One region of the Cupriavidus sp. FW305-46 genome, then DNA from elsewhere that is predicted to be linked to it. Evidence: predicted binding sites of a transcription regulator. Region 1 holds the regulator's gene; each other region holds the start of a gene.

Region 1 (6,891 bases):
TGATCGCCTTCTCCAATTCTGGCGAGACCGGCGAGCTGCTGTCGATCATCCCGATCGTCAAGCGCATCGGCGCGCGGCTGATCTCGGTCACCGGCAACCCCGACTCCAACCTGGCCAAGCTGGCCGACGTCCACCTGGACGCGGCGGTCGAGAAAGAAGCCTGCCCGCTGAACCTGGCGCCGACGGCCAGCACCACCGCGGCGCTGGCGCTGGGCGATGCGCTGGCGGTGGCGGTTCTCGATGCGCGCGGCTTTGGCGAGGAAGACTTCGCCCGCTCGCACCCCGGCGGCGCGCTCGGGCGCAAGCTGCTGACCCATGTGCGCGACGTGATGCGCACCGGCAACGCCGTGCCCGAGGTGCGTGAAAACACCCCGCTGGCCCAGGCGCTGATGGAAATCACCCGCAAGGGCATGGCCATGACCGCCGTGGTGGACCCGGACGGACACGCCATCGGCGTCTTCACCGACGGCGACCTGCGCCGCCTGCTGGAAACCCCGCGCGACTGGAAGACCGTTCCCATCGGCGACGTCATGCACCGCAACCCGCACGTGGTCAACGAGAACCAGCTCGCCGTCGAAGCGGTGCAGGTGATGGAGGCCAACCGCATCAACCAGCTGCTGGTGGTGGATGACGACGGCCGCCTGACCGGCGCGCTGCATATCCACGACCTGACCCGCGCCAAGGTTATCTGAGCGGGCGCGGCCCGGCACAACCGGCACAACGCCAAGGACACCATGCAGGCACTCCTCGCCTCCCTCAGCGGCATCGTCATGCGGCTGCTGCCGCTGCTGCTGATGGCCTTCGTGGCGGGCAGCACGTTCTGGCTGGTCCAGATCAACTCCCCCAAGGAAGACCCGGCCGCGCAAAGCGCCAAGAAGCATGAGCCCGATTACTTCATGGACCGCTTCTCGGCCACCGAGTTGGCACCGGACGGCAGCACCAAGATCCGCTTCACCGGCGAGCGCATGATCCATTTCGAAGATGACCAGACCTACGAGGTGACCCGGCCCGCCATGCGCGCGTACGAGCCGGACCGCCCGCCGGTCACCGCCCGCGCCGATATGGGCCGCATGAACGCCGAGGGCTCGGTGATCGACCTGTACGGCAACGGCTTCGTCATGCGCCAGCAGGGCGTGGACGTGTCCAAGGACCCGCAGCTGACCGCCGCATCCAGTTATTTCCAGCTGCTGGTCAATGACGACATCGTCAAGACCGACAAGCCGGTCAAGCTGACGCGCGGGCCGTCGGTGATGACCGCCAACGGCCTGATCTTCAACAACGTCACGCGCGAAGTACAATTGCTCGGCAATGTACGCGGCACCATCATCACCGGGCCGACCCCGGGCCGCGCGCCGGGGTCCTGAGCCCCGGCCCGGGGGCCGCACCAACCCGCACCAACGTACCCAGACGCCCTCAAGCAACCCTGCCAACATGACTGCTTCCCTGACGACATCGTCCCGTCGACGCACCGCCCCGGCCCTGCTCGCCCTGGCCATGGCCTTCGGCCTGCTGGCCCAGCCCGCCCTGGCCGAGCGCGCGGACCGCGACAAGCCGATGGTGCTGGAGGCGGACAACGCCAGCTACGACGACGTCAAGCAGATCTATACGCTGACCGGCAACGTGGTGCTGACCAAGGGCACCATGATCCTGAAGTCCGACGCCGCCGAACTGCGCACCGATCCCGAGGGCTACCAGTTCGCGGTGGCCACCGCCAAGCCGGGCAAGCAGGCCTACATCCGGCAGAAGCGCGAAGGCGTCGACGAATACATCGACGGCTGGGGCGACCGCATCGAGTACGACGGCAAGCAGGAGTACTCCAAGCTGATCGGCAATGCCCGCATGGCGCGCCTGCAGGGCGCCAAGCAGGTCGACGAGATCCGCGGCGCGGTGCTGACCTACGACAGCCGCAAGGAGTTCTACACGGCTGCCGGCGGCGGCAGCGGCGACGCCGCGGCCGCCAATCCGTCCGGCCGCGTACGCGCGGTGCTGTCGCCGCGCCAGGACCAGAAGGCCGGCGCCACGGGCAGCAGCGGCTCGCCGCTGGACCTGAAGCCAGCGCCCGCGCCTGCCAACAAACCCTGACGCCTGGCGCCGGCTGCGTGCATCGCATGCGGCCGGCGCCGGAAACGCCTGAACGCCAGACTGTGCCAATGACCGATACCGCAACCATCGCCGACAAGCCTTCCGTCGAAGCCTCCACCGTCCTTGCCGGCGGCAGCACCCTGGTCGTGCGCCACCTGAAGAAGCGCTATGGCTCGCGCACGGTGGTCAAGGACGTCTCGCTCGACGTGAAGAGCGGCGAGGTGGTCGGCCTGCTCGGGCCCAACGGCGCGGGCAAGACCACGTCGTTCTACATGATCGTGGGCCTGGTGGCGCTGGACGAAGGCGATATCGTGCTCGACGGCGACCACATCAGCGGCCTGCCGATCCACGAGCGCGCGCGCATGGGGCTGTCGTACCTGCCGCAGGAAGCCTCGGTATTCCGCAAGCTCAACGTCGAAGAGAACATCCGCGCGGTGCTGGAGCTGCAGCTGGACAAGGGCAAGCCGCTGGCCAAGGCCGAGATCGAGCGCCGCCTCGATTCGCTGCTCGACGACCTGCAGATCGCGCACCTGCGCAACAACCCGGCGCTGTCGCTGTCGGGCGGCGAGCGCCGCCGCGTGGAAATCGCGCGCGCGCTGGCGTCGTCGCCGCGCTTCATCCTGCTGGACGAACCCTTCGCCGGCGTGGACCCGATCGCCGTGGGCGAGATCCAGCGCATCGTCAGCTTCCTCAAGGCGCGCAATATCGGCGTGCTGATCACCGACCACAACGTGCGCGAGACGCTCGGCATCTGCGACCACGCCTACATCATCAGCGAAGGCACGGTGCTGGCCGCGGGCCAGCCCGAGGAAATCATCGCCAATGACGCAGTGCGGCGCGTCTACCTGGGCGAGAACTTCCGCATGTGATGCAGCGGCCTGCCATGGAGCGGCAGGCCTATTCGCGGGCGCACGTGGGCCTGCCACAGCCAGCAGCGATCAGACCGCATAAGCGATAGCAATTTCCGTTCCAACAACGGAAAGATGCGCATAGAATAGGTCGCATGAAACCGTCGCTACAGCTCCGCCTTTCCCAGCATCTGGCCCTGACCCCGCAACTGCAGCAGTCGATCCGGCTGCTGCAGCTTTCCACGCTGGAACTGCAGCAAGAGGTCGAACAGGCGCTGACGGAAAACCCTCTGCTCGAACGTGAGAACGACTGGATCGAAAGCCCGCTGCGCGTTGCGGCCGACGGCTCGGTCAACCTGCAGAGCGCACCGGCGCCCGCGCCGGCAGAGCCGCAGGGCAATGGCGAGGCCCGCGCCGATGGCGCGGCTGACGACGACAGCTATGGCGACAGCGGCAACGGCGACGACTATGGCAGCGGCGACTGGAGCCTGGACGACTTTGCCCGCCGCCCCCAGGGCGACGAGGATGAAAAAACGCCGATGCAGCTGCGTGAAGCCGAGCCCACGCTGCGCGAGTACCTGATGGAACAGCTCACGCCGCTGAAGATCTCCGCGCGCGACAAGGGCCTGGCCATCTTCCTGATCGAATCACTCGACGATGATGGCTACCTGAGCGCATCGCTTGAGGAGATCTGCACGGAGTTGCCGGAAGAACTCGAGTTCGAGATCGAGGAAGTCCACGCCATCCTCACGCTGCTGCAGAGCTTCGACCCGCCCGGCGTGGGCGCGCGCAACGCCGCCGAGTGCCTGGCCCTGCAGTTGCGGCGCCTGACGCACCCGCAGCGCGAACTGGCCCTGAACATCGTGACCAACCACCTGGAGTTGCTCGCAGTACGCGACTACACGCGGCTGAAGAAGGCGCTGCAGGTCGATGAAGCGGCGCTGAAGTCCGCACACGAACTGATCCGCTCGCTGGCGCCCTACCCCGGCCATGCATACAGCCGCCCGGAGGCGGACTTCGTGGTGCCGGACGTGTTCGTGCGCAAGGGTGGCGGCGGCTGGATCGCGCAGCTCAATCCGGATGTGATGCCGAGGCTGCGCATCAATGACATGTATGCACAAATCCTGCGTGGCGCGAAGGGTGAGTCCGGCACCGCCGGGCTGCAGCAGAAGCTGCAGGAGGCGCGCTGGCTGATCAAGAACATCCAGCAGAGGTTCGACACAATCCTGCGTGTCTCGCAGGCCATTGTCGAGCGTCAAAAGAACTTTTTCAGCCACGGCGAAATCGCCATGCGCCCCTTGGTTTTGCGGGAGATTGCCGATACACTGGGTTTACACGAGTCAACCATCTCCCGGGTGACGACCAATAAATATATGGCAACGCCGATGGGTACTTTCGAACTGAAGTACTTCTTCGGCAGCCACGTGTCCACCGAAACCGGTGGCGCGGCTTCATCAACGGCCATCCGCGCCTTGATCAAGCAACTGATAGGAGCCGAAGACCCGAGGAATCCCCTTTCCGACAGTCGCATTGCCGAACTGCTGGGCGAACAAGGCTTCGTTGTCGCACGCCGCACCGTTGCCAAGTATCGCGAAGCCCTGAAGATCCCCGCAGTCAATCTCCGCAAGTCTTTGTAGCCGAGCCCACCGCCTGCCTGGTGAGGCTCTTTCAGAAGGAGAAGCGCTATGAACTTCAAGATCAGTGGACACCACCTGGACATCACGCCCCCTCTGCGTGAGTACGTGGAAACGAAGCTGGAGCGAATCGTCAGGCATTTCGATCAAGTCATTGGCGTTAGTGTGCTGCTCTCTGTCGACAACCATAAGGAAAAGGACCGGCGTCAGTACGCGGAAATCAATCTACATCTCAAGGGCAAGGACATCTTTGTCGAAGCGCATCACGAAGACCTGTATGCAGCGATCGACGCACTCGTCGACAAGCTGGACCGTCAGGTGATCCGCTACAAGGATCGCGTGCAAGGCCACGACCGCGAAGCGGTCAAGTACCAGATGGCCGCAGCGCAAATGCAGCAATGACCGTGCCCGGCAGCCCCGCAGCGGGCTGCTGAATCAGGATTGAACAGGCAAGCCGCGCCATGAAGCGCGGCTTTTTTGCGCCCTCGCGTTCCCGGTTGCCGCCGGCATGCCGCGCCCGCACTGGCGGCGCGGCCCGGCTGTGGCGCCGGAGCCAATGCTTTTCACCCGAATGAGCAAGGGTGTTCGCAAGCGCTGCGCCAAGGTGTATGCTGCGCCATACAAAGAGAGGGAATCCTGGCCGTGCCCCGCACCGGTGCACCGGCTCCCCGCCGCGGAGGCACGATTGCATCACCATGTATCGTTCTGCACCGGCTTGCCCCGTTGCGCTGCACAATGCGGGAGTAGTCGCTGCTCTATAATGGGCCGGACGCCTCCGGCCAGGCCAACGGCAGGCCGGAGCCAGCCCACTGCCCGGCGGGGCGGTCCGCCCGCTAACTGAAATCCTGCGCATCGCCCATGAATCGTTTGGCCAAATTGCTGCCACCCGGCAACATCACCCTCGACGTCAGCGTCACCAGCAAGAAGCGTGTGTTCGAGCAGGCCGGGCTCCTCTTCGAGAACAACCATGGTGTGGCGCGCGCCATCGTGACGGACAACCTGTTCGCGCGCGAGTCGCTTGGATCCACCGGCCTGGGCGCCGGCGTGGCAATCCCGCACGGCCGCATCAAGGGCCTGAAGCAGCCGCTGGCCGCGTTCATGCGCCTGGCCGAACCAATTCCGTTCGAATCTCCCGATGGCAAGCCGGTATCGCTGCTGATCTTCCTGCTGGTGCCCGAACAGGCTACGCAGCAGCACCTGGAAATCCTGTCCGAAATCGCGCAACTGCTTTCCGACCGCGACATGCGTGAAGGGCTGGCCACGCTGCCCACGCCCGATGCCGTCCATCAGTTGCTGATCGCATGGCATCCCTGATCCCCTGACCCCTCAAGCGGGCCGGCACCAGACCGGGCAGGCGCCGAGGCGCTTCGCAAACCGCCCCACCAGTCATACCGCATGGAACTCACCGGCGTCACCTCCCAGTCCATCTTCGACGACAACGCAGCCGACATCAAACTCTCGTGGGTGGCCGGCCTGGAAGGTGCGGACCGCGCCTTCGACGTGGAGTTCGCCCGCGAAGCCACCTCCGCCGCCGACCTGGTGGGCCACCTGAACCTGATCCACCCCAACCGCATCCAGGTGCTCGGCAAGCCCGAGATCACTTATTACCAGCGGCTCGACGACGAGACCCGCAAGCGCCAGATGGGCGAGCTGATCCTGCTGGAGCCGCCCTTCCTGGTGATCGCCGACGGCATGGAGCCGCCGCCCGACCTGGAACTGCGCTGCACGCGCTCGTCCACGCCGCTGTTCACCACGCCGGTGTCGTCGGCCGCGGTGATCGACCACCTGCGCCTGTACCTGTCGCGTATCTCCGCGCCGCGCGTGACCATGCACGGGGTATTCCTCGACATCCTGGGCATGGGCGTGCTGATCATGGGCGAATCGGGCCTGGGCAAGAGCGAACTGGGCCTGGAACTGATCTCGCGCGGCCACGGGCTGGTAGCCGACGATGCCGTAGACTTCGTGCGCCTGGGGCCGGATTTCATCGAAGGCCGCTGCCCGCCGCTGCTGCAGAACCTGCTTGAAGTACGCGGCCTGGGCCTGCTCGACATCAAGACCATCTTCGGTGAGACCGCGGTGCGCCGGAAGATGAAGATCAAGCTGGTGGTGCAGCTGGTGCGTCGCAATGACGGCGAGTTCGAGCGGCTGCCGCTCGATTCGCAATACCTCGACGTGCTGGGCCTGCCGATCCACATGGTCAAGATCCAGGTGGCGGCCGGGCGCAACCTGGCCGTGCTGGTCGAGGCCGCGGTGCGCAACACCATCCTGCGCCTGCGCGGCATCGATACGCTGCGCGACTTCATGGACCGGCAGCGCGCCGCGATGCA
Region 2 (6,891 bases), on a different contig from region 1:
GGCGACCCACACCGCCATCTCGATCGAATTGCCGGGCGACATCTCGCCGGGGTTGATGATGCCCACCTGCGGCACGTACAGCGCCCCCGCGATGCCGCACAGCACCGCCGAGAAGGTCCACACGAAGAGCTTGTAGCCCAGCGGGTTGTAGCCGGAGAACATCACCCGCATCTCGGCATCGCGCACCGCGGTGACCACGCGCCCGAGCTTGGACGTGACGATGTAGCGGCAGGCGATGAAGCCCGCCAGCAGCGCCAGGAAGGTCAGCACGAACAGCGCCGTGCGCGTCTGCGGCGCCGCAATCGCAAAGCCGGCAATGCGCTTGAAGTCCGTGAAGCCGTTGTTGCCGCCGAAGCCGGTCTCGTTGCGGAAGAACAGCAGCATCGCCGCATACGTCATCGCCTGCGTGATGATCGACAGGTACACGCCCTTGATGCGCGAGCGGAACGCGAAGAAGCCGAACAGCCAGGCCAGCACGCCCGGCACCAGCACCACCAGCAGCAGCGCATAGCCGAGGTGCTCGGTGCCGTGCCAGAACCACGGCAGCTCCTTCCAGTCGAGGAACACCATGAAGTCCGGCAGTTCGCTCTTGTACACGCCCTCGCGCCCGATCGATCGCATCAGGTACATGCCCATGGCGTAGCCGCCCAGCGCGAAGAACAGCCCGTGGCCCAGGCTCAGGATGCCGCAGTAGCCCCACACCAGGTCCAGCGCGATCGCCGCCAGCGCAAAGCACATGATCTTGCCGACCAGCGTCAGCGCATAAGCCGACAGGTGCAGCGGATGCCCCTCCGGCAACACCAGCGCACACACCGGCACGCCGATGCCGACGATCACCACCAGCGCCGCAAGCACCAGCCAGCCGCGCGGCGAGAACAGCGCCTGCCGCTCCGGCACCGCTAGCCGGAACGCGGTGGCGGAAGAATTCGATTGGACTCGCTGCATCATGCCTCCGCGCTGCGCCCCTTGAGCGCGAAAAGTCCCTGCGGCCGCTTCTGGATGAACAGCACGATCAGCACCAGGACAAAGATCTTGGCCAGCACCGCGCCGTAGAAGGGCTCGATGAACTTGTTGATGATGCCCAGCCCGAAGGCGCCGACGATGGTGCCGGCCAGCTGCCCGACGCCGCCCAGCACCACCACCATGAACGAATCGATGATGTAGGCCTGGCCCAGGTCGGGGCCGACATTGCCGATCTGCGACAGCGCGCAGCCGCCCAGCCCGGCAATGCCGGCGCCGAAGGCAAAGGCGTAGCTGTCGACCTTCCAGGTGCGCACGCCGACGCAGGCCGCCATGGTGCGGTTCTGCGTGGTGGCGCGCACGAACAGCCCCAGCCGCGTGCGGTTCAGCACCGCCCACGCCACCGCCACCACCGCCAGCGCGAACAGGATGATGACAATGCGGTTGTACGGGATCACCAGGCCCGGCATCCATTCGATGCCGCCGCTCATCCACGCCGGGTTGGCCACTTCCACGTTCTGCGCGCCGAACAGCGTGCGCACCGCCTGCATCAGCAGCAGGCTCACGCCGAAGGTGGCCAGCAGCGTTTCCAGCGGGCGGCCGTACAGGTGGCGCAGCACCAGCCGCTCCAGCACGAAGCCCACCAGCGCGGCGGCCAGGAACGAGGCCGGCAGCGCCGCCGGCAGGTACCAGTCGAACGCACCCGGCGCGTAGGCGCGGAACAGCGACTGCACCACGTAGGTGGCATAGGCGCCGATCATCAGGAATTCACCGTGCGCCATGTTGATGACGCCGATCAGGCCATAGGTGATGGCCAGCCCGAGCGCGGCCAGCAGCAGCACGCTGCCCAGGCTCAGGCCGGCGAACAGGTTGCCGATCAGCTCGGCGCGGCGCTGGTCGCTGCGCAGCGTGTCCAGCGCCTGCTGCGCGGCCAGGCGCACGTCGGCATCGGGCTCGCGGTAGTTGCCGGCGCTGTCGCGCTCCACCAGCGGCGCCAGCTTCTGGCGGCTCTGCGGGTTGCTGTCGCTGCCGAGGATGCGGATGGCTTCAAGCCGCGCGTCATGCGCTGCGGGGTCGGCCGGCTCGGCCAGCACCAGGTTGGCCCAGATCACGTCCAGGCTGGTGCGCAGGCCGGCATCGGCCTCGTTCTTGCGCGCGGCTTCGACCGCGGCGCGCGAGGCGCTCTCGGGCTGGTCGCGCAGCGTGGCGATGGCCTGCGCGCGCACCGCGATATCGGGCGACTGCAGCAGCAGGCTGCTGGCGGCGCTGTCGACCAGCGCGCGCAGGCTGTTGTTCAGGGTCAGGGATTCGAGCTCGTCGGCTTTCACCGCGACCGGCTTGCCGGTAATGGCATCGACGGTCTTGCCGCCATCCTGGCGCACCATGCCGACCGACGGCGCATATTGCAGCGCGTCGTCCTGCAAGGCCTTCAGGATCGGACCGGCCTGTTCCGGCGAGGCCTTGGCCAGCGCGGTCAGCGCCGCGGTCTTGGCATCGAAGTCGTCTTCGGCCAGCGGCTTCAGCTCGGCCTGCGTCAGCGCCGCGGCCCACGGCGCAGCCGCCAGCAGCAGCGCCGCCAGCAGGGCGTGCAGCCATGGCAGGATGGAAACGGATAAGGGATTGCGCATAGGTGCTGGCGAGTTGCGGAATGAGTGTTTGGGGAGAAGGCAGGTGTCCATGACGAAGCGAGTGCCATCTGGCTGGCAAGCGCCTGCCCTCTCCCCCAGCCCCTCTCCCGCAAGCGGGAGAGGGGAGCCAACCGGCAGCGGGTGGCCCGGCTTGCTTACATCACCTTGTCCGGCTTGCCTTCGTTACCCGCGATGAACGGGCTCCACGGCTGCGCGCGCACCGCCTTCGGCGTCTTCCACACCACCGAGAACTGGCCGTCGCCCTTCACTTCGCCGATCATCACCGGCTTGTACAGGTGGTGGTTCTCGCCCATGGTCAGCGTGAAGCCGTCCGGTGCCTTGAAGGTCTGGCCGTACATGGCGGCGCGCACCTTGTTGGTGTCGGTGGTGCCGGCCTTCTTCACGGCCTGCGCCCACATATGGATGCCCACGTAGGTGGCTTCCATCGGGTCGTTGGTCACACGCTTGTCGCCGCCGGGCAGGTTGTTGGCCTTGACCCATGCCGCCCACTGCTTGCGAAAGGCGTCGTTCTCGGGGTTCTTGACCGACATGAAGTAATTCCATGCGGCCAGGTGGCCCACCAGCGGCTTGGTATCGATGCCGCGCAGTTCCTCCTCACCCACCGAGAACGCCACCACCGGCACGTCCTTGGCCTTCAGCCCGGCGTTGCCAAGCTCCTTGTAGAACGGCACGTTGGAGTCGCCGTTGATGGTGGAGATCACCGCGGTCTTGCCGCCCTGCGAGAACTTCTTGATATTGGCGACGATGGTCTGGTAGTCGCTGTGGCCAAATGGGGTGTAGACCTCTTCGATGTCCTTGTCGGCCACGCCCTTGCTCTTCAGGAAGGCGCGCAGGATCTTGTTGGTGGTGCGCGGGTAGACGTAGTCCGTGCCCAGCAGGAAGAAGCGCTTGGCGCCGCCGCCTTCCTTGCTCATCAGGTATTCCACCGCCGGAATGGCCTGCTGGTTGGGCGCTGCACCGGTGTAGAAGACGTTCTTCGACATCTCTTCGCCTTCATACTGCACCGGGTAGAACAGCAGCGAGTTCAGCTCTTCGTAGACCGGCAGCACGGATTTGCGCGACACCGAGGTCCAGCAGCCGAAGGTCACCGCGACCTTGTCCTTGGTGATCAGCTGGCGCGCCTTTTCCGCGAACAGCGGCCAGTTCGAGGCGGGATCCACCACCACCGGCTCCAGCTTGCGCCCCAGCACGCCGCCGCTCTTGTTGATCTCGTCGATGGTCATCAGGGCCACGTCCTTCAGCGACGTCTCCGAAATGGCCATGGTGCCGGACAGCGAGTGCAGGATACCGACCTTGATCGGTTCCTTGGACTGCGCCATGGCCAGCGGGCTGGTACCGATCATTGCCGCGGCGGCTATCGCCGACAGCTTCAGCATGTCACGTCGTTGCATTTGCAGCTCCCGTTTATGGTGTTAGTCAGGGACTACGCTCCCCGGGTGATGCTTCTGCAACTAGCGTGCCATGGAGGCAGGCCGCCTGATACCCACCGCACCCCCGGCAGATGGCGTGCTGGCGCGGCGCGCAGGCGCTGCCGCCGCCCACGATCGCGCATCCGCACCAGAACAGTGCGGGCGGCGCACGCACCACTCCCGTGCATCTGCGCAATTCCGTGCGGGCGGCATGCGCAAGGCACCAGGCGCTGCGCGTCCCCGCACCAAGGCCGGGCGTCATGCCCCAAGGCAGGCGACGGGCAAAAAAAACGGGGCCCCTTGCAGGGCCCCGCTCTCGATGCCAGGACGTTGGTCCTTACATCACCATCATGTTGGCATTCAGGTTGTGCATGATCCACAGCGAACCCGCCACCACGATCACCAGGATCAGCGCCGTGAACAGCAGCGCGATCACGTTGCTGCGCTGCTCGGACGACGTGTCCAGGTGCAGGAAGTACTTCAGGTGGACCAGGATCTGGACCGCGGCCATGCCGAGGATGATCCAGAGGATGGTGCCCTTGTCCATGCTGCCGTCCATCACGAGCTTGAACGGGACCACGGTCAGGATCACGGCCAGGATGAAGCCGATTGCGTACGACTTGAAGCTGGCGTGGGTGTCATGACCCGCGTGCGAGTCGTGCGAATCGTGGGCGCCGTGCGCCGCCGGTGCGTTGTGTTGTGCCATCACAGATGTCCCATCAGGTAGACCACGGTAAACACGCCGATCCAGACCACGTCCAGGAAGTGCCAGAACAGCGACAGGCACATCAGGCGCTTGCTCAGGGTCGGGGTGATGCCCTTCTTCGACAGTTGCCACATCAGCACGATCATCCACAGCATGCCGCTGGCGACGTGCAGGCCGTGGGTGCCGACCAGCGTGAAGAACGACGACAGGAACGCGCTGCGGCCCGGGCCGGCGCCTTCGGCGATCAGGTGATGGAATTCGTTGATTTCCATCGCCATGAATGCCGCGCCCAGCAGGAACGTGATGCCGAGCCACACCTGCACGCGGCTCAGGCTGCGGTTCTGCAGCGAGATCATCGCCATGCCGTACGTGATCGAGGAGAACAGCAGGATGAAGGTCTCCACCAGCACGTAGTTGAGCTCGAACAGCTCCTTCGCCGACGGGCCGCCTGCCAGTTCGCCGCGCAGCACGGCGAAGGCCGCGAACAGTCCGGCGAAGATGATGCAGTCGCTCATCAGGTAGATCCAGAAGCCATACACCGTATTGGCACTGGTATCGTGGTGCGCATGGTCATGGCCATGCGCGTCGGCTTTGGCCGGTGCGCCGGCCTGCGCGGGGATGCGGTCTAGGACTTGAGTCGACATGGTTCTCAGGCTTGCGAAGCAATGCGCTGCAGATGGCGCGTTTCGATCTGCTCGACCTCGGTGGCCGGCACGTAGTAGTCGATATGGTCGTCGTTGCTGCGGTGGATGAACGCCCACACCATGCCCACCAGGCCAACGATGGCCATCCACCAGATATGCCAGGTCAGGGCAAAGCCGAACACCAGGCTGAAGGCGCCGATGATGAAGCCCGCGCCCGTGTTCTTGGGCATGTGGATCTTCTCGTAGCCTTCGGTCGGCAGCGTCTCGCCACGGGCCTTCATGTCGGAGAACGCGTCCAGGTCACGCACCACCGGGGTGTGCGCGAAGTTGTAGAACGGCGGCGGCGACGAGGTGGCCCACTCCAGGGTGCGGCCGCCCCACGGGTCGCCGGTCACGTCGGCCAGCTTCTTGCGGTCGCGGATCGACACCACGATCTGCAGCACCTGGAAGAAGATGCCCAGCGCCACGAACACCACGCCGACCACGGCCAGGTACAGCCACGGCGTCCAGGCCGGGTTGTCGGTGTGGTTCAGGCGGCGGGTCATGCCCATCAGGCCCAGCACGTACAGCGGCATGAAGGCGAAGTAGAAGCCGACCAGCCAGCACCAGAAGGCGCACTTGCCCAGCCGCTCGTTCAGCGTGAAGCCGAACGCCTTCGGCCACCAGTAGGTGATGCCGGCCAGGTAGCCGAACAGCACGCCGCCGATGATCACGTTGTGGAAGTGGGCGATCAGGAACAGGCTGTTGTGCAGCACGAAGTCAGCGGCCGGCACGGCCATCAGCACGCCGGTCATGCCGCCGATCACGAAGGTGATCATGAAGCCCAGCGTCCACAGCACCGGCGAGGTCATCTGGACCCGGCCGCGGTACATGGTGAACAGCCAGTTGAAGATCTTCACCCCGGTCGGGATGGAGATGATCATGGTGGTGATGCCGAAGAACGCGTTGACGTTGGCGCCCGAGCCCATCGTGAAGAAGTGGTGCAGCCACACGATGAACGACAGCACCATGATCGCGGCGGTCGCGTACACCATGCCCTTGTAGCCGAACAGCTTCTTGCCCGAGAACGTGGCGATCACTTCAGAGAAGATGCCGAACGCCGGCAGGATCAGGATGTACACCTCGGGGTGGCCCCAGATCCAGATCAGGTTCACGTACATCATGGCGTTGCCGCCACCGTCGTTCGTGAAGAAGTGGGTACCGACGTAGCGGTCCAGGCCCAGCAGCGCCAGGGTCACGGTCAGCACCGGGAAGGCAGCCACGATCAGCACGTTGGTGCACAGCGCGGTCCAGGTGAACACCGGCATGCGCATCAGCGTCATGCCCGGCGCGCGCATGCGCAGGATCGTCACCAGGAAGTTCACGCCGGTCAGCAAGGTGCCCAGGCCCGAGATCTGCAAGCTCCAGAGGTAGTAGTCCACCCCCACGCCCGGGCTGAAGTCCAGGCCCGACAGCGGCGGGTAGGCCAGCCAGCCGGTCTTGGCGAATTCACCGACGCCCAGCGAGACATTGACCAGCATGGC
Region 3 (6,891 bases), on a different contig from region 1:
GCGGTCGCCGGCGTCGCCCAGCCCGGGCACGATATAGCCGTGCTCGTTGAGCGTGTCGTCGATGGCCGCGGTGACGATGCCGACCTCAGGGTGCGCCGCGCGCAGCGCGCGCAGCCCCGGGCGCGAGGCGATCAGGCACACGTACTTCATGGTGGTGACGCCGGCCTCTTTCAGGCGGTTCAGCGCGGCGATGGCCGAGTTGCCGGTGGCCAGCATCGGGTCCACCACGATCACCATGCGCTCCTGGATGTCTTCCGGCATCTTGAAGTAGTACTCGATCGGCTCCAGCGTCTCGGGGTCGCGGTACAGGCCGATATGCCCGACGCGCGCCGCCGGCAGCAGCTCCAGCATGCCGTCGATAAAGCCGTTGCCCGCGCGCAGGATCGACACCAGGCACAGCTTCTTGCCCGACAGCACCCGCGACTGCATCGGCGCGATCGGCGTGCGGATGGCGACCGTCTCCATGGCCAGGTCGCGCGTGGCTTCGTAGGTCAGCAACTGGCTGATTTCACGCACCAGCCGGCGGAAGTTGTCGGTGGTGGTGTCCTCGCTGCGCACCAGGGTGACCTTGTGCTGCACCAGCGGGTGGTCGACGACCAGCACGCCGGCCAGGCCGGCAGCATCGGCATCGAGTGGGTCAACAGCGGGAACAGCGGACATGTCGTTCATGGTGACGCTCCTGATGCCAGGTTTCACATGCAATGCCTGCCGGCAACGTCGGCCGCCTGGCGGCCGACGTGCTCAGAACACGGTGCCGTCGCTGATGATGGCGAACGGCGGCGCGCCACCCGGGCGCCGCTTGGCGGCAATGCGGCGCCCCGCCGCCCAGGTGCCGCCTTCGAGCACGCGCGCCAGCGGGAAATTTTCTTCCTGCAAGCCAAGCGCCTGGCGCACGCCGTCGGCCACCAGGTCCAGGCCGGTCACGGTCAGCGCGCGCCATTCGACGATCACGGGCTCATCCACCGCATGCGGCACGGCGGCAAAGCCGGGGTCGCGCGGCACCATCAGCTCGAAGTCGTAGAGCAGGCCGCCGTTGCGATATTCGGGCAGGCCCGTCAGCGCGTCCAGCCCGGTCACGGTCAGGCCGGCGTCCTCCAGCGGCTCCAGCAGCGAATAGGTCAGCCATTGCGTGAGCTTGTGGAACGGCACCAGCCCGCCCGGCGCGGCCGGATGCCGCCAGCAGTCGCCCAGCGACACGCCTTCGACAATGATCCGCCCCGGCCATACCGGCCCCAGGCCGACCAGCAGCGTGCGCAGCAGGAAGCTGGCGTCGAGCTGCCCGTTGACCGCATGCGCCTTCAGGTAGTCGTACAGGTTGCCCAGCCGCGCCGGCCGGCCGAACAGCGCCGGGGTCGCCTCCATCACCTCGCCCAGGCGGCGCAGCAGGCCGGCGCGGCCTTCCAGCCCCACCAGCGGGTTGTGCTGCGCGACCTGGAAGGCGTGGGCGATGCTGTCGGCATCGATGCGCTGCAGCCGCTCGGCGTCCGCGCGCAGCGGATCGCCCGGCGCGGCCGAGAAGCCGCCGCGCGCGAACAGGTCGAAACTGGCCACGCCCAGCCCTTCCGAGCGCGTCAGCACCAGGTCGCTGGCCGGATCGCGGTAACGCCAGTCAGGGCCGGCACCGGCATCGAGCAACACGCTTGGAATCACCAGGTCGATGCCGATGCGGGCGCGCTCCTCGCGGTGCTCGGGCCCGCTCAGCGCGGCACGCTCGCACAGCACCTGCCAGCGGTCCGCGCGCTGGTCGACGCCGGCGCTTTCAAAATGGCGCCAGCGGCTGTGGTACGGCACCTGCAGGTCCGGATAGCGCTGGCGGATGGTGCTGGCGACATAGTCGGCAATGGCATGCACGCGGTCCGGATGCCAGGTGAAAAGTTCGGACGCGCCGCTGGCCACGTGCTCGGTGACCGCCGCGCAATGCGTGCGCACCGCCTCGGCACACAGCAGCGCCGAAGCGGGATGCCCTTCCGGCACCGGGCTCAGCCAGCCGGCACCCGGCCGCATCTCGTTACCTGTGCCCTGGCGGTCCATGCCGGGCTTGCCATCCTCGGGAAACATCGTCATTCGTTCAACCCCCTGCCCTTTGCCAGGGCCAGTTCGTTCGCATCCGGCGGCGTGTAGTGCGTAAAGTAGCCCGCGGCCACCTTGGCATCGATCTCGACACGGGCGTCGGCGGGAATCAGGGTCTCGGGGATGGCCACCTGCTCGACCACCTCGATGCCCTGCGCCACCAGCGCGCCATGCTTCATGTTGCTCATCGACGCCCAGCGGTCGATGCGGCGGATGCCCAACCAGTGGAACACATCCGGCATCAGCTCCTGGAAACGCATGTCCTGCACGCCTGCCACGCATTCGGTGCGGGCAAAGTAAGTCTCGGCACGGTCGCCGCCCACCTGCCGCTTGCGTGCGTTGTAGACCAGGAACTTGGTCACCTCGCCCAGCGCGCGGCCCTCCTTGCGGTTGTAGACCACCAGCCCGACACCGCCCTGCTGCGCCATCTCGATGCACACCTCGATGCCATGTGCCAGATACGGCCGGCAGGTACAGATGTCTGACCCGAACACATCCGATCCGTTGCATTCATCGTGCACGCGGCAGGCCACGCGGGTTTCGGGCTTGCCCAGCTGGCTCACGTCGCCGAAGAAATACAGCGTCATGCCGCCGATGGGCGGCAGGAACACCTTCAGGTCCGGCCGCGTCACCAGTTCCGGGAACATGCCGCCGGTCTGCTCGAACAGGCTGCGGCGCAGCACGCTTTCCTTGATGCCGAAACGGGCCGCCAGCCCGGGCAGGTACCAGACCGGATCGACCGCAGCCTTGGTCACGCGCACATCGCCGTTGGCATGGAGGATGTCGCCGTCGGGCTTGAGCCGGCCGGCCGCGATGGCCGACATCAGCTCCGGCATGTTGATATGCGCGCGGGTGACGGCGATGGTCGGGCGGATATCCACGCCGGCCGCGATGCGGTCGGCAAACACAGTGGAAACCAGGTGGCCCCAGGGATCCAGCGAGACAATTTTCTCCGGGTCGCCCCACTGCGGATGCGGGCCGATGGCCTCCGCCGGCGCGGTATCGGTCAGGTCGGTGCGATGGTCGCGCTGCAATGCGCCCGCAGCAACCGCCAGGGCCCGGTAGATCGCGTAGGCACCTGCGTGAGTACCGATCACATTGCGCTGCGCCGGATTCGCCAGGCTGGCAATGACCGGCCCGCGCTCGGCCGCCGTGGGGGCGCCCCAGTGGATAGGCTCGGCCGGCTTGTCGCGGCGTGCGTGCGAGGTCAGGACGATATGGTCGGACATGGCACCCTCGGTTCCCGATGGAATCCTGACCAAATGGTCAGGTTTACGATTCCATACTAGGCAACCTTTGTGCCATCGCCCAATGCCGTTTACGCGAGTGTTGCTCCGATGTGTGTGGCGCCGAACGCAAGTTCGGGCGGGCGGCATGCACGCATGGCGTGCAGGCGGCGTGGCATAACGGGTGCACAAGCACCAACAAGAAGCGCGCACGGCCATGCTGGCACGGCGCCGTCCGGGAGAAGCCGTACCACCGCTGCACGACCGTGCCTGCAAACGTTACACGCGTTGCCGGCTGGCGCGGTCGCGGCCGTTGCCCAGCAGCGCACGCAGCGCCGCCAACGGCCGGGCGCTTTCGATGTAGCGATAGAACAACGCGCCGGCCACATTGCTGAGCGCCCATGCTGCAACCATGCCGAGCGCGTTCAGCACCGGCCGGCCTGGCGCCAGGTTCGACACCAGCGCGTTGACCAGCAGGCAGACCGGAAAGTGAACCAGGAACACCGAATAGGAAATGCGCCCGAAGAAGCCGACCACGCGCGCCCGCGGCCAGCGCTCCAGCCAGCCGCCGCGGCGCGCCACCGCCAGCAGCAGCGCAGTGGCCAGCGCCACCGCGATGCGCAGCCGGAAATCGAAGGCCAGCGCCGCCAACGCCACCGCGCCGAGGACCAGCAGCGGCAACACCGGGCGACCGGGGTTGGACGCCCAGTAGGCCAGCGCCCCCATGCCATAGGCGCCGAAGAAGTACAGCGCCCAGATATCCCACGCGGCATCGCGGTTGAACCAGAACAGCGACGCCACTGCCACCAGCGCCACGATGCCAATGCTGACCCCGGCACCCGCCGGCGCTTTCCCGCACGCCGCGGCGCGCGCGGCCCACAGCGCGCCCAGCAGCAGCGCAAACAGCTGCAGGTCGATGGCCACGTACCAGACCCCGGCCGAGAGCGCGTCGACATCGAGCACGTTATGCAGCAACGTCACGTGCGCCAGGAACTGCAGCAGGCCGGGCGGCGCGGGGATCGAATCATGCACCATCCATTGGCGCGCCAGGGCGGCACCGGCGATGCTGAGCAGCAGCGCCGCGGCAAAGGGCACCACCAGCTTCTGGTAGCGCCGCCACAGCACCAGCAGCGGATGCTGGCTGATCTCCAGCCGGCCATGCGGCGCCAGGCTGCGCGCGGCGAGGAAACCGCTGACCACCAGGAAGACCTGCACGGCGATGCGGGCGTAGTCGTACAGCCAGTCCACCAGCCCCGGGGCCAGCCGATACGCGGTATCGGACATCGGGCCATAGAAGGCCAGGTGATGGAGCACGATCAACTGGGAGCTGATTGCTTTCAGGGCGTCAATGCACGGCAGGCGCGACGGACGGGGGCTCATTGTTATAGGAATGTTGCGATTGCACGGAGGGGGCAATTCTACCTGCTTGCACCGACTTCAATATGGCGCGTACGCCACTACATGGAGATTCGTTACACACTGCCCCGGCATGTTGCGAGTTTGCCGTCGCGGCCCAATACACCTGCAGGATAGATACGGGGGACGTCAGGCTTGAACCACTCATTGAAGGGGCGTTTCGTTGTGCGCCAGTAGGCTAAGCTAGATCCAGGATTGCCACTTTGGGGCCGCTTATGCAGCACCGCACGCTCTTCCCCCGCACCGGTCACGCCTTCCGTTGCGGCTTGGCTGAGTGCTCCCTCATCGCCCTTCTGGCCGCGGCCCTGGCGGGATGCGAGGGAGTCCCCCGGGATACCGCGGCGACACCGCCACCGCCGCGTCAGCCGATTGCGCCCAGCGACGACGTGTACCCCGCCCCGACCACGGTACGCGACACGCGACCTACGGTGCGCACTCCGTAGGCGGCGTTTTCCTACGCGGCCGGCATCCGGCCCTTGCACCCGGATGTCATCCCCCTGTCATCCACCCCAAACAAAATGCCATCCAGACAGGGTGCAGACACCCGTCCGCCAGCCGCCTTCTGCGGCAGTGCAGCGACGGAATGTCTTGACGCCCCGTTTTTTCCACCTTCAATGAAAACGTTTTCATCCGGAGCTGCAAGCGTGAATCGCAAAGATCCAGCGGGGGGCAGGCCCGACACGACAGGTGGCGCCACCCTGATCGACGTGGCGCAAGCCGCGCGGGTGTCGCTCGCCACCGCATCGCGCGTGTTCAGCAGCCCGCACCTGGTCCGCGACAGCACGGCGCAGCGCGTGCGCGAGGCGGCGCGCCGGCTCAGCTTTCGCCCCAACCTGCTGGGCAGCAAGCTGCGCGCCCAGCAGACCCGCATGATCGGCGTGATGCTGCCAACGCTGGAAAACGCGGTGTTCGCCGAATGCTGGCACGGCATCGAGGAAGCGGCGCTGGCGGGCGGCTATTCGCCGATGCTGGTCACCAGCGGCTACGATCCGGCGCGCGAATGCGAGCGTGTGGAGTACCTGCTGCGCCATCGCGTGGACGGCATGGTGCTGACCGTGGCCGACGCGGCGCACAGCACGGTGCTGGATCAACTCGACGGCGAGGGCGTGCCCTACGTGCTGGCGTACAACCAGGCCGGACCGCGCAGCCGGCGTCATTCGGTATCGGTGGACAACCGGCGCAGCGCCTGCGCCGGCGTGGAGGCCCTGATCGCCGCCGGGCACCGCCGCATCGCCGTGGTATCGGGCGCCTTCGTCGCCTCGGACCGCGCGCGCCAGCGCTTTGCCGGCTATCAGGACGCCATGCGCGCGCACGGGCTAAGGCCCGCCACGCCAGTCTGCCTGCCATCGCACACCGCCAGCAATGCCGAACAGATCCGCGCGCTGGTCCGGGCAAACGATGCGCCCACCGCCTTTTTCTGCACCAATGACCTGCTGGCCATCGGCGTGATCTCCGACCTCAGGCGCCTCGGCCTGAGCGTGCCGCGCGACATCTCCGTGCTGGGCTATGACGGTATCGCGCTGGGCAGCGTGGTCGAACCGCCGCTGGCCACCGTCGTGCAACCCAATGCGGAGATCGGCGCCAGCGCCGTCGGCCGGCTGCTTGCCTGGCTGCACGATGGCGGACGAGCCTCGGCGGCGCTGGCGCGCGTCACGCTGCTGCCGCACGCACTGCGCGTCAACGGCACCGTGGCCGCTCCGCCGTCACCGTAACCGCGTGCGCATGTTGCATTCCCCACCCCCTGTCCTCAACCAAGGAGCCTCTCATGCAACCTATTCCTTCCTGGCGCCGCCCGCTGCGCTGGATTGCCCTGGCGCTAAGCGCTGCCGCGTTCAGCCAGGGCGTGGCCGCCCAGACCGCGATCTGCTACAACTGCCCGCCCGAATGGGCCGACTGGGCGGCACAGATCCGCGCCATCAAGGAAAAGACCGGCGTTGCCGTGCCGCTGGACAACAAGAACTCCGGCCAGTCGCTGGCGCAGCTGGTCGCCGAGAAAGCCAGCCCGGTGGCCGACGTGGTCTACTACGGCGTGACCTTCGGCATCCAGGCCAAAAAGGATGGCGTCACCGCCGCCTACAAGCCCGCCCACTGGAACGACATTCCCGACGGCCTGAAAGACCCGCAGGGCAACTGGTTCGCCATCCATTCCGGCACGCTGGGCTTCATGGTCAATGTCGAC

Evidence for each region. The regulator sigma-54, encoded in region 1, starts transcription at its own class of promoters, with help from an activator protein. The targets are predictions, from matches to a motif close to TGGCANGNAANCTGCTTT.
Region 2: a site for sigma-54 is predicted at 4,054-4,071, ahead of urtA (urea ABC transporter substrate-binding protein). Genes of this name have one in related genera too.
Region 3: a site for sigma-54 is predicted at 3,357-3,374, ahead of AC3WON_RS02245 (GTP cyclohydrolase II). Genes of this name have one in related genera too.

The regions. Positions count from the first base shown of each region.
Region 1 covers NZ_JBYSZI010000040.1:3,541-10,431, reverse strand. The annotation lists gene AC3WON_RS19570 (KpsF/GutQ family sugar-phosphate isomerase) at 1-692, shown strand, start outside; gene lptC (LPS export ABC transporter periplasmic protein LptC) at 735-1,364, shown strand; gene lptA (lipopolysaccharide transport periplasmic protein LptA) at 1,432-2,082, shown strand; gene lptB (LPS export ABC transporter ATP-binding protein) at 2,151-2,951, shown strand; gene AC3WON_RS19550 (RNA polymerase factor sigma-54) at 3,086-4,567, shown strand; gene hpf (ribosome hibernation-promoting factor, HPF/YfiA family) at 4,616-4,966, shown strand; gene ptsN (PTS IIA-like nitrogen regulatory protein PtsN) at 5,423-5,878, shown strand; gene hprK (HPr(Ser) kinase/phosphatase) at 5,960-6,891, shown strand, end outside.
Region 2 covers NZ_JBYSZI010000024.1:40,244-47,134, reverse strand. The annotation lists gene urtC (urea ABC transporter permease subunit UrtC) at 1-945, opposite strand, end outside; gene urtB (urea ABC transporter permease subunit UrtB) at 945-2,588, opposite strand; gene urtA (urea ABC transporter substrate-binding protein) at 2,744-4,000, opposite strand; gene cyoD (cytochrome o ubiquinol oxidase subunit IV) at 4,356-4,724, opposite strand; gene cyoC (cytochrome o ubiquinol oxidase subunit III) at 4,724-5,368, opposite strand; gene cyoB (cytochrome o ubiquinol oxidase subunit I) at 5,374-6,891, opposite strand, start outside.
Region 3 covers NZ_JBYSZI010000003.1:56,152-63,042, reverse strand. The annotation lists gene upp (uracil phosphoribosyltransferase) at 1-669, opposite strand, end outside; gene AC3WON_RS02250 (URC4/urg3 family protein) at 742-2,064, opposite strand; gene AC3WON_RS02245 (GTP cyclohydrolase II) at 2,061-3,299, opposite strand; gene AC3WON_RS02240 (acyltransferase family protein) at 3,576-4,676, opposite strand; gene AC3WON_RS02235 (substrate-binding domain-containing protein) at 5,327-6,424, shown strand; gene AC3WON_RS02230 (ABC transporter substrate-binding protein) at 6,478-6,891, shown strand, end outside.